Regions from separate parts of the Dietzia sp. SYD-A1 genome, predicted to be linked through region 2. Evidence: riboswitches for the same ligand, from Rfam matches in the RefSeq annotation. Region 2 holds a riboswitch; each other region holds the start of a gene.
What was found. A riboswitch is a leader RNA that binds a small molecule or an ion and turns the genes downstream of it on or off. The one in region 2 is predicted to bind thiamine pyrophosphate.

Region 1 (3,237 bases), on a different contig from region 2:
CGACCCGTCGGGAATGTCCGGGCGCCGGCGCGCATTGCACCGGGTATGAGTCACACCAATGATCCGGCCGTTGTCAGACGTCTGCTCTCGGACCGCGGGCGCTGGGCGGTCGTGGGCCTGTCGGCGAACACCGGACGGACCGCGCACAGGATCGCCGCCTATGTCCGCAACCTGGGTCACGAGATAGTGCCGGTTCATCCCAGGGCTGAGACGGTCCACGGTCAGCAGGGATACCCGGATCTCGCGTCGGTACCCGGGGAGATCGATGTGGTCGACGTCTTTGTCAACTCGGCGCTCGCGGGCGACGTCGTGGACCAGGCGATCGCCCGGGGCGCGAAGGCGGTCTGGCTCCAGCTGGGTGTGATAGACGAGGCCGCGGCCCAGCGCGCTGCCGATGCGGGGCTGAACGTGGTGATGGACGCCTGCCCGGCCATCGAGGCGCCGCGTCTGGGCCTCGCCTGAGCGAGAGCACCCGCCGTGGCGGGAACGGCCCGCCCGCAGGTCAGAACCCGCTGGCGCTCAGCCCGATCATGGCGAAGATGAAGGCGAAGTAGAGCACGATGAGCAGGGCGAAGAGGCCGAGCGAGATGAGGCCGAGCTTCTTGGCTGACGCGCTCGCCGCTTCGGCCTCCGCATGGTGACCGGCCGCCCACAGCGGGTAGACGTCCGAGGCCCGGGTCATCGCGACGAATGCGAGCGGCCAGAAGAACAGGATCGAGGCCACCGCCCAACCGATGTTCGACGGGGGGCCCGGCCGTGCGGCTCCGGGGGACCCGGTGAACCCCCCGGGGGTCTGGGCCCCGTAACCCGGGTGCTGGCCATACGACGACGCGCCCTGCCCGTATGTCGGGCCCTGGCCATAGCTCTGGTCCTGCCAGTAACCGGACTCCTGCCCGGGGGTCTGGCCGGCCCCGTACGGGGAGTCGGAGGAGGAACCGGGGTAGCTCGGATTCGTCATGCCCGAATCGTATCCCCGAACGTGGGCTCCCTGAAACACCCTTCCCGGGTCAGCGGGGGGCCACGAGGAGCTGGTACTCGGGGAATCGGACGAGGAACCGGCGGACGTAGCTGCACACCGGGCGGATCTTGTGCCCGTCCAGACGCATCCGGGTGAGGACCAGACTGACCAGCAGTCGAGCGATGCCCTGCTGTCCGAAATGCTCCTCGATGACGGTGTGGAGAAGGATGTAGACGTCGCCGTCCTTCTCGTACCCCACCAGACCCATGAAGGTCTCGCCGTCCCACAGTTCGAACCGGTCTCTATCGGTGTTGTGGACCAGCACCAGTGACTCCACTCGGGACATGGGACTCCTTCGGCAGGGTGTGTTCCACACCCGATGCTACTCGCCGGGGTACGCTCGCCCGGCACAATTTCATACTCGTCCCCACGGGAGTCCGCTTCGGAGCGCGGGCTGAGAGGACGGCCGGCCGGGCCGTCGACCGTAGAACCTGTCCGGGTCATGCCGGCGTAGGGAGCAGTGAGCATCATGGGCACACACACGTCCACCCCCAGCGCAGAGTCCACCTCGATCGAGTCCGTGACCTGCGGCCCGATCCACTCCAGCAGCAAGTCGTACCTCGAGATCCCGGCGGAGGGCGGCACGCTGCGCGTGCCCGTCCGCCGGATCGCCCTGACCAACGGCACGTCGTTCGACGTCTACGACACCTCCGGCCCGTACACCGGGTACGCCGACGCCGGGCAGTGCCACGACCTCGGCTCCGGCCTACCACCCACCCGCGACGAGTGGACGCACCCGGAGGCCGTGCCCGCCTCGTCGGAGGACTCCACGCCGGTACGAACCCAGCTGGCCTGGGCCCGCGCGGGTCACATCACCCCGGAGATGCGCTTCATCGCCGCGCGCGAGGGAATCGACGTGGAGCTCGTGCGATCCGAGGTGGCCGCCGGCCGCGCCGTCATCCCGGCCAATCACCGCCACCCGGAGAGCGAACCGATGATCATCGGCAAGCGCTTTGTCACCAAGATCAACGCCAACATCGGCAACTCCGCGGTCACCAGTTCGATCGCGGAGGAGGTCGAGAAGATGGTGTGGGCATCCCGGTGGGGCGCGGACACCATCATGGACCTGTCCACCGGGCGGGACATCCACGAGACCCGCGAGTGGATCCTGCGCAACTCGCCCGTCCCCGTGGGCACCGTGCCGATCTACCAGGCACTGGAGAAAGTGGGCGGCGACCCGACGGCGCTGACCTGGGAGCTCTATCGGGACACCGTCATCGAGCAGTGCGAACAGGGAGTGGACTACATGACCGTCCACGCCGGGGTGCTCCTGCGGTACGTCCCGCTCGCCGCCACGCGCGTCACCGGGATCGTGTCGCGCGGGGGATCGATCATGGCCGCGTGGTGCCTGGCACACCACCGCGAGTCCTTCCTCTACACCCACTTCAGTGAGCTGTGCGAGATCCTCGCGACGTACGACGTGACGTTCTCCCTCGGGGACGGCCTGAGGCCCGGGTCGATCGCCGACGCCAACGACGAGGCGCAGTTCGCCGAGCTCCGAACGCTGGGTGAACTCACCCGGATCGCCAAGCGCCACGGCGTCCAGGTGATGATCGAGGGCCCGGGACACGTGCCGATGCACATGATCGTGGAGAACGTGCGCCTGGAGGAGGAGTGGTGCGAGGAGGCGCCCTTCTACACACTGGGGCCGCTGGCCACGGACATCGCTCCGGGCTACGACCACATCACCTCCGCCATCGGGGCCGCGCGGATCGCCGAGGCGGGCACGGCGATGCTCTGCTACGTCACCCCCAAGGAGCACCTGGGCCTGCCCGATCGCGACGACGTCAAGACCGGCGTGATCACCTACAAGATCGCCGCGCACGCGGCGGACCTGGCCAAGGGCCATCCGGGCGCGCAGGCGAGGGACGACGCGCTGAGCACCGCGCGGTTCGAGTTCCGCTGGCGGGACCAGTTCGCCCTGGCCCTCGACCCCGACACCGCGCTGGCCTACCACGATGCGACGCTGCCCGCCGAACCGGCCAAGACGGCCCACTTCTGCTCGATGTGCGGTCCCAGATTCTGCTCCATGCGGATATCGCAGGACATCCGGGACTACGCCGCCGAGCACGGACTGGACTCGGTCGAGGCGATCGAGGCGGGGATGGCCGAGAAGTCGGCGGAGTTCGCCGAACACGGCTCCCGGGTGTATCTACCGATCAGTGGAGGCTGACGGGCCGACCCGCCCGTGAGACGTGTGACGCGGCGGCGTCACACGT
Region 2 (3,237 bases):
GCACAGGGATGAGGAACTCGACGACGTCCTCCCAGGTCCCGGGGTTGAGCGCATAGGCCAGGTTGAAGCCGTCGACATCCGTCTCCGCCATGAGGTGCTCCAGGGCGTCGGCCACGGTGTCCCCCGACCCCACCACCACGGGGCCGCCCGTCGCATTGAACCGGGCGCTGTCCCGCAACGTCCACCGGCCGCCCGGGTCAGCGGCGCCCGAGAGGCTCGACACCGTGGTCTGGATGGCATCGGTGGCGACCGGGTCCAGCGGTGCGTCTAGATCTTCCCGGGAGAGGTCGATTCCCGACCAGCCCGAGTTGAGGACCAGATTCCCCGTCTCGGAGGCGTAGGAGAAGACGTCGCGATACTTCGCGGCGGCCGCCGCGTCGGTCTGGTCGACGACGATCGTGAGCAGCGCATAGACGCGTGCGGCGTCCCGCCCTCGCCCCGCCGCCTCCAGTCCCTCGCGGATCCGACCGACCTGCTCACGGGTCTGCGCGAGAGTCGGGGACGCGACGAAGATCGCCTCCGCGTTCTCGGTGGCGAAGCGGACTCCCCGCTCGGAGGCGCCGGCCTGATAGATGACCGGGGTCCGCTGTGCAGAGGGCTCCGACAGATGAATCCCCGGAACCGTGAAGTACGTCCCGTGGTGGTCGATCGGGTGCACCTTCGCCGGGTCGACGAAGGTGTCCCGCTCCGCGTCGAGCACCACCGCGTCGTCCTCCCAGGATCCCTCCCACAATTTGTAGAGGACCTCCAGGTACTCGTCCGCCCGGTCGTAGCGCTCATCGTGGGAGAGCTGGTCGTCCTGGCCCAGATTCCGCGCCGCGCTGGTGAGATACCCCGTGACCACGTTCCACCCCACCCGGCCCCGGGTGAGGTGATCGAGCGTCGACATCCGCCGGGCGAAGGTGTACGGGTGCTCGGCCGACGTGCTCGCGGTGATGCCGAAGCCGAGATGCTCCGTGACGGCCGCCATCGCGCTCACCAGCATCATCGGGTCGTTCATCGGGATCTTGGCCGCAGTCCGCAGGGCCGCATCGGCGCTACCGCCGTAGACGTCGTAGGGCCCGAGTGCGTCCGCGAGGAAGATGCCGTCGAACAGCCCCTCCTCCAGGAGCCGGGCCAGACGGGTCCAGTGCGTGAGGTCGCGATAGTCCCGGGAGCGGTCCGCGGGATGCCGCCAGAGCCCCGGGAGCTGGTGGCCCACCCCGTTGACGGCGAAGGCGTTGAAGCGGATCCTCCGTGGGTGCCGTGGCGCATCGTGAGGGGCGTGGTGTGGCGTGGTCATCGTTCTCCCGGCGCTGGTCGTGGAGGGGGACCACCTCACGAGTCCGAGCGGCCGGTGGACGCATCGACGACATCCCTACGCGAGTATGAACTCGATCAGGTTCGCTCGGGTGTGATCTCAGCCCGTGGCGGGCACCCCGTGTCACGGCTCAGCCTACTCGCGCCGCTGTGCGCGAGGTGGATGCCGAGGTCGGTGCGGCCGGGCAGAAGGTCCTCCCGTAGGGCGCGGGTACCGCGGTAATCCCCGTCCCGGAGGCGACGGAAAGCCGCGACGGGCTCGGTGTCGATACCGTCCAGCCGGGTGCGCAGCCGATGGGCCTGCGCCTCCACGTCCGCACCGGACAGCCCGTCGGCGTCGTAGACGACGTGCAGGTCCAGTACCTCGATCCCGGTGTACCAGAGGACCCCGTGGGTCACGGGGAAGAGCAGGGTCTCGATATCGCCGCTCACGCCACGACGCCCTATCGAGCGCTCGTCCTCCCCGGCGGTCACCACGATGAGGGCCTTGCGACCGGCCAGCCCGCCGTCTCCGTAGCGACGGGGTACGCCGAGCTCGGGGTCGAGGTCGCCGTGGGCGAAACCGGTCGTCATCACCCGGTCGAACCATCCCTTCAGGATGGCCGGCGGCCCGTACCACCACAGCGGGAACTGGAAGACGACGAGCTCGGCCGCCGCGATCTTGGCCTGCTCGGCCCGGACGTCGTCGGGAAGGCGGCCCGTGGCGTAGGCGTCAGCGGACAGCTCGACGATCGATCTCGATCGGCCCTCCGGCTCGCCGAGGTCGCGATCGGACAACACGGGGTCGAAGCCCTGCGCGTACAGGTCCGAGGTCTCCACCGTGTACCGCGCGGACAGCGACTCGGTGCCGGTCCGGAAGAGGTGCTCGTTGAGAGAGCCCGGTCGAGGGTGGGCGTACACCCAGAGGGCCGTGCGGGGTTCGGGCGGGTGCGTGATGGTCATGAGCTGCCTTTCGATTCAGTCTCGGGACGTGACGGACACGATGACTCTGGCGAGCACCTCGTGGGCGTGGGTCGTGGTGATCGAGCCGGTGGTCGCGGCCCGGGCGAGGGAATCGCCGGCGCCGAGGATCGCTACCAGATCCGCGGCCTCTATCTCTCCGGCGAACGGGGTCAGCGCCCGGCGGTACTTGGCGAGGAACTGCTCCTCGGCCTCCTGGCGGACCTCGTCCAACGTCGGCGACCCGGCGAGTGCGGAGACGACGTCGGCCAACTCCCGGCCCTCGGCCACGCAGCAGTCGATGTACGCCGCTGCCACGACCTCCGCCACGTCATCGAGCTCGGTCCCTGCGCTCTCGAGCGCGGCGTCGAGTACCTCGTGCTGGCGGGCCTCGAACTCCCGGTACAGCTCGGCGAGCAGACCGCTCCTGTCGCCGAAGTGGTCGTAGACCACCGGTTTGGTGACGCCTGCGCGCTCCGCCACCCGTCCGAGGGTGAGGGTGTCGGTCCCCGCCTCGCGAATGAGCGCTCGAGCCTCCGCGAGGAGCTGGGCGCGGCGCTCCTCTCTGGACATCCGACGGCGCGCGATCGCTCGTGCATCGACCATGACAGCTCCTCGACAGAGTGGTTACTATTCGTAGGTTACTAACAGTAGCCTGCTCGATCGCATCGCGCGACCCCGTTGCGGGCGGCGCCCCGGCCGACCATCCTCGACCCCGTGGAGGACACGGCTGACCGACGGCACGAGGCGATCCGAGAGGCGTACTCGGCACGGGCGCTGGAGTACGCGGACCTCTTCGGGTCCATGGAGGCGACTCATCCCTCCGACCGGGCGCTGGTGGGCTCGTGGGCCGCCACCCTGACGGGACCTGTGCTCGATGTGGGATGTGGTCCCGGGCACTGGTCGGGCTTCCTGGCCGGGAACGGGGTGGAGGTCAGCGGCATCGACCCGGTTCGGCGGTTCGTCGACCTGGCTCGCCGCCGCCACCCGCATCTGCCC
Region 3 (3,237 bases), on a different contig from region 2:
GGCCGCGATCGCGACCATGCGGACGCCGGGTCGGGTGACGCCCGGTCGGGTGACGGTCCGGCGTGGGGCCGCGCTGGTGGATGTGTGCGTCATGATGGGGTCCTTTCCCCGGTGGGGGTGTTCCACGGGCAGATGAGTCGTTCGAGGATGGTCACGGTGGCCAGCAGGACGCTGGACATGATCGTCAGCACGACCACCTGGGCGAAGACGAAGTCCGTCTGGAGACGCGGGATGGCCTGCAGCATGAGGTACCCCAGGCCGTTGGTCGCCCCGGTGTACTCGGCGAACACCGCGGCCACCGGCGCGAACGTGACCGAGACGCGCAATCCGGCGAACCCGCGGGGCGCGGCGGACGGCAGACGAACCCGCCAGAAGAGCGACCACCGGGTGGCGTGCAGGCTCCGCAGCGTGTCGATCACCCGGGCGTCGACGGCCCGCACGCCGGAGAGGAGGTTGAGGGCAACGGGGAAGAAACACAACAGGGCGACGACGATGACCTTCGGCGCCATCCCGTACCCGAGGGAGATCGTCAGTAGCGGACCGATCACGATCACCGGGATGGCCTGCGAGGCGACCAGCAGTGGGGTCATGGCCTGACCGATGGTGGGCACGAACGCGCTGATGATCACGACGATCACCGCGACGACCACTCCGAGGACCACACCCAGGAGGGTCTCGGAGGCGGTCAGCAGCGTGGCGGAACCGAGCCGGTCGGGCCAGGTGGTCACGAGCGAGTCGAGCACGGCGCCGGGCGCGGGGATGACGTAGGCCGGAACGAGTTCGAGCGCGGTGATCGTGATCCACGCGGCGAGGACCAGCAGGATCGTCACGCAGGCGGGAGCGGCGGATCGGAGGACTCGGATTGTCATAGGGCGGCTCCGCCGTCGGCCAGGTGGGATTCCCGCGCCAGGGCCTGGAGCACGTCCTGGCGGGTCGCCGCGAATCCCTTGTCGCCGAGCAGGGCCTCGCGGGGGCGGTCGTCGCCGAACCACCCCGGCCAGGTGGACACCACGCGCGCCGGGGCGTCGGCCTCGTGCCGTGCCAGCAGGACCACACGTTCGGCGAGGAGCAGGGCTTCATCGACGTCATGGGTGACCATGACGAGGGTGGCCGGCGTCCCGGCGAGGGTCTCGCGCAGCCATTGCTGGACGTCGGCGCGGGTGATCGCGTCGAGCGCACCGAGCGGCTCGTCCGCCAGCAGCAGGGGTTTGCGAGCGAGCAGTGCGCGCGCGAGTGCCGCGCGCTGGCGCATGCCCGCACTCAGAGCCGACGGACGGGCCCCCGACCAGGCGCCCAGGCCCAGGCGGTCCAGCAGTTGCTGGGCTTCGGCGCGGGCCACGCGCCGGCGCTCCCGCTGATTGCGGAGACTGATCGCGACGTTGTCGAGCAGGGTCATCCACGGCAGCAGGCTGTCGCCCTGCGGCATCAACGCGCAGTGCTCCAGGCGCCGGCCGGGCCGGCGTTCGTCCAACACGGAGACGGTCCCGGTCGTCGGTTCGGTCAGGCCGGCGATCAGCGACAGCAGCGTGGACTTGCCGCAGCCACTGCGCCCGACGACCGCGATGTGCTGGCCCACCGGGACGGACAGGCTGAGGTCCGCGAGAACGGGCCGGCGTGCTCCCGGGTAGGTGTGGCCCAGACCGTCCAGCGCCACGGCCGGAACTGCGGGGCGACTCAGCACGGCGTGCACCAGGACCGCGGCGTGCACAGGGGTGGCCGCGTGCACCAGGACCGCGGCGTGCACAGGGATGGCCGCGTGCACCAGCGCATGTGACATCCCTCCGCTCGTGTGAACGAGTTCAGGTTCAGCGGGTGTGATCTCAGCCCCGTTCGGTAGGGGCACCCCGTGTCATCGACGCCGATCCTGTGGATCAGCTCGAAGTGCGAACTTACCACCCTGCGCTGCCCGGCGAGTGGTCACATATGCGCGGCTCCGGCGGATCCCCACCTGGGGAAACGTGAACAGAATCGACCGCGCGACGAGGGGGGCCAGATGCCGAGGGCGGGCGGCGGCAGGCGGGGTGCTGCGGCAGGCGGCCGGCTTGGGCCCGGTGTCACGCCGGTCAGCGCCGCTGATCTGCGCAGAAGTGTGCGCCCCCGAGAGGATTCGAACCCCTGACCAGCCGGGTAGAAACCGGATGCTCTATCCACTGAGCTACGGAGGCCTGCGACGCCCGCGTCCGGCGTCGCCGGAAGGATGATAGCCGATCCGGGGGTGTGCGCCGCAGCCGCGAATCGGCCCGGGGCGATCGGGTTAATACGATGGTGGCCATGACGTCGTCCAAGTCGACACCCGCCCGCGCCGGAACGCTCACGACCCGCAGCGTGGTCCCCGTCGTGATCCTGCTCGCGGTGGTGGCCGCCGCGGTGGTGATCCCACTGTCGGGCATGTCGACGGAGGTGGCGCTCGCGCTGGTGGGCGTCCCGGACCCGGGCGTCCTCACCACGGCCGGGCTCCCGGCGGTCCGAGCGGTGGGCGAGCTGCTCGCCGCGGTGGCGGTGGGGACGGCCCTGTTCGCGGCGTTCTTCACCCCGCCCCAGAAGGACAAGACCCTCGACGTGGACGGGTACCGATCGCAGCGGATCTCCTCGTGGGCCAACATCTCGTGGGCGGTGGCCGCGGCTCTGCTCATCCCGCTGACCCTGTCGGACGTCTCCGGCCGCACGTTCTGGGCGGCGCTGCCTCCGGACCAGTGGATCGTGGCGATCAACCAGATCGACGTGGCCTCGTCCTGGCGGTGGGCGGCGGTGATCGCGCTGGTGGCCGGGATCGGTCAGCGGCTCACCGTGAGCTGGCGCTGGTCGGTGATCTGGTTGGGCGTGTCGGTGCTCTCGCTCCTGCCGGTGGCGGCCACGGGGCACGCCTCAGGGAGCACCGCGCACGACATCGCCACCAACTCGCTGATCATCCACCTGTTCGCCGCCGCGTTCTACGTGGGCGGGCTGGTCGCCGTGCTGGCCCACACCATGCGGGGCGGCTCCCGCGTGGCCCTGGCCCTGCGCCGCTACTCGGTGGTGGCGACCATCGCGATCATCGCGCTCGGGTTCTCCGGCATCATCAACGCGCTCGTGCGGCTGCACCCGGCCGACCTGTTCTCCTCCACCTACGGGCTGCTCGTGGTGTCCAAGGCGCTCCTGCTGGTCCTGCTCGCGCTGTTCGGCCTGGCCATCCGCCGCCGGATCATCGCCAGGATCGAGTCCAGATCGGCAAACGCTCCCGTCGACCGGCCGACCCTG

Region 1: another riboswitch for thiamine pyrophosphate. It lies ahead of thiC (phosphomethylpyrimidine synthase ThiC); the one in region 2 lies ahead of IY392_RS04755 (LLM class flavin-dependent oxidoreductase).
Region 3: another riboswitch for thiamine pyrophosphate. It lies ahead of IY392_RS10545 (ABC transporter ATP-binding protein); the one in region 2 lies ahead of IY392_RS04755 (LLM class flavin-dependent oxidoreductase).

The regions. Positions count from the first base shown of each region.
Region 1 is NZ_JADDKI010000200.1:2,012-5,248, forward strand. Features, by position in the region: gene IY392_RS09170 (CoA-binding protein) at 46-462, shown strand; gene IY392_RS09175 (CD225/dispanin family protein) at 503-958, opposite strand; gene IY392_RS09180 (GNAT family N-acetyltransferase) at 1,008-1,304, opposite strand; TPP riboswitch at 1,378-1,494, shown strand; gene thiC (phosphomethylpyrimidine synthase ThiC) at 1,488-3,191, shown strand.
Region 2 is NZ_JADDKI010000094.1:3,592-6,828, forward strand. Features, by position in the region: gene IY392_RS04755 (LLM class flavin-dependent oxidoreductase) at 1-1,282, opposite strand, end outside; TPP riboswitch at 1,338-1,431, opposite strand; partial or broken gene IY392_RS04760 (NAD(P)H-dependent oxidoreductase) at 1,594-2,241, opposite strand; gene IY392_RS04765 (TetR/AcrR family transcriptional regulator) at 2,257-2,844, opposite strand; partial or broken gene IY392_RS04770 (class I SAM-dependent methyltransferase) at 2,944-3,237, shown strand, end outside.
Region 3 is NZ_JADDKI010000239.1:1,682-4,918, reverse strand. Features, by position in the region: gene IY392_RS10555 (ABC transporter substrate-binding protein) at 1-93, opposite strand, end outside; gene IY392_RS10550 (ABC transporter permease) at 90-869, opposite strand; gene IY392_RS10545 (ABC transporter ATP-binding protein) at 866-1,777, opposite strand; TPP riboswitch at 1,760-1,857, opposite strand; tRNA gene IY392_RS10540 (tRNA-Arg) at 2,093-2,165, opposite strand; gene IY392_RS10535 (cytochrome c oxidase assembly protein) at 2,272-3,237, shown strand, end outside.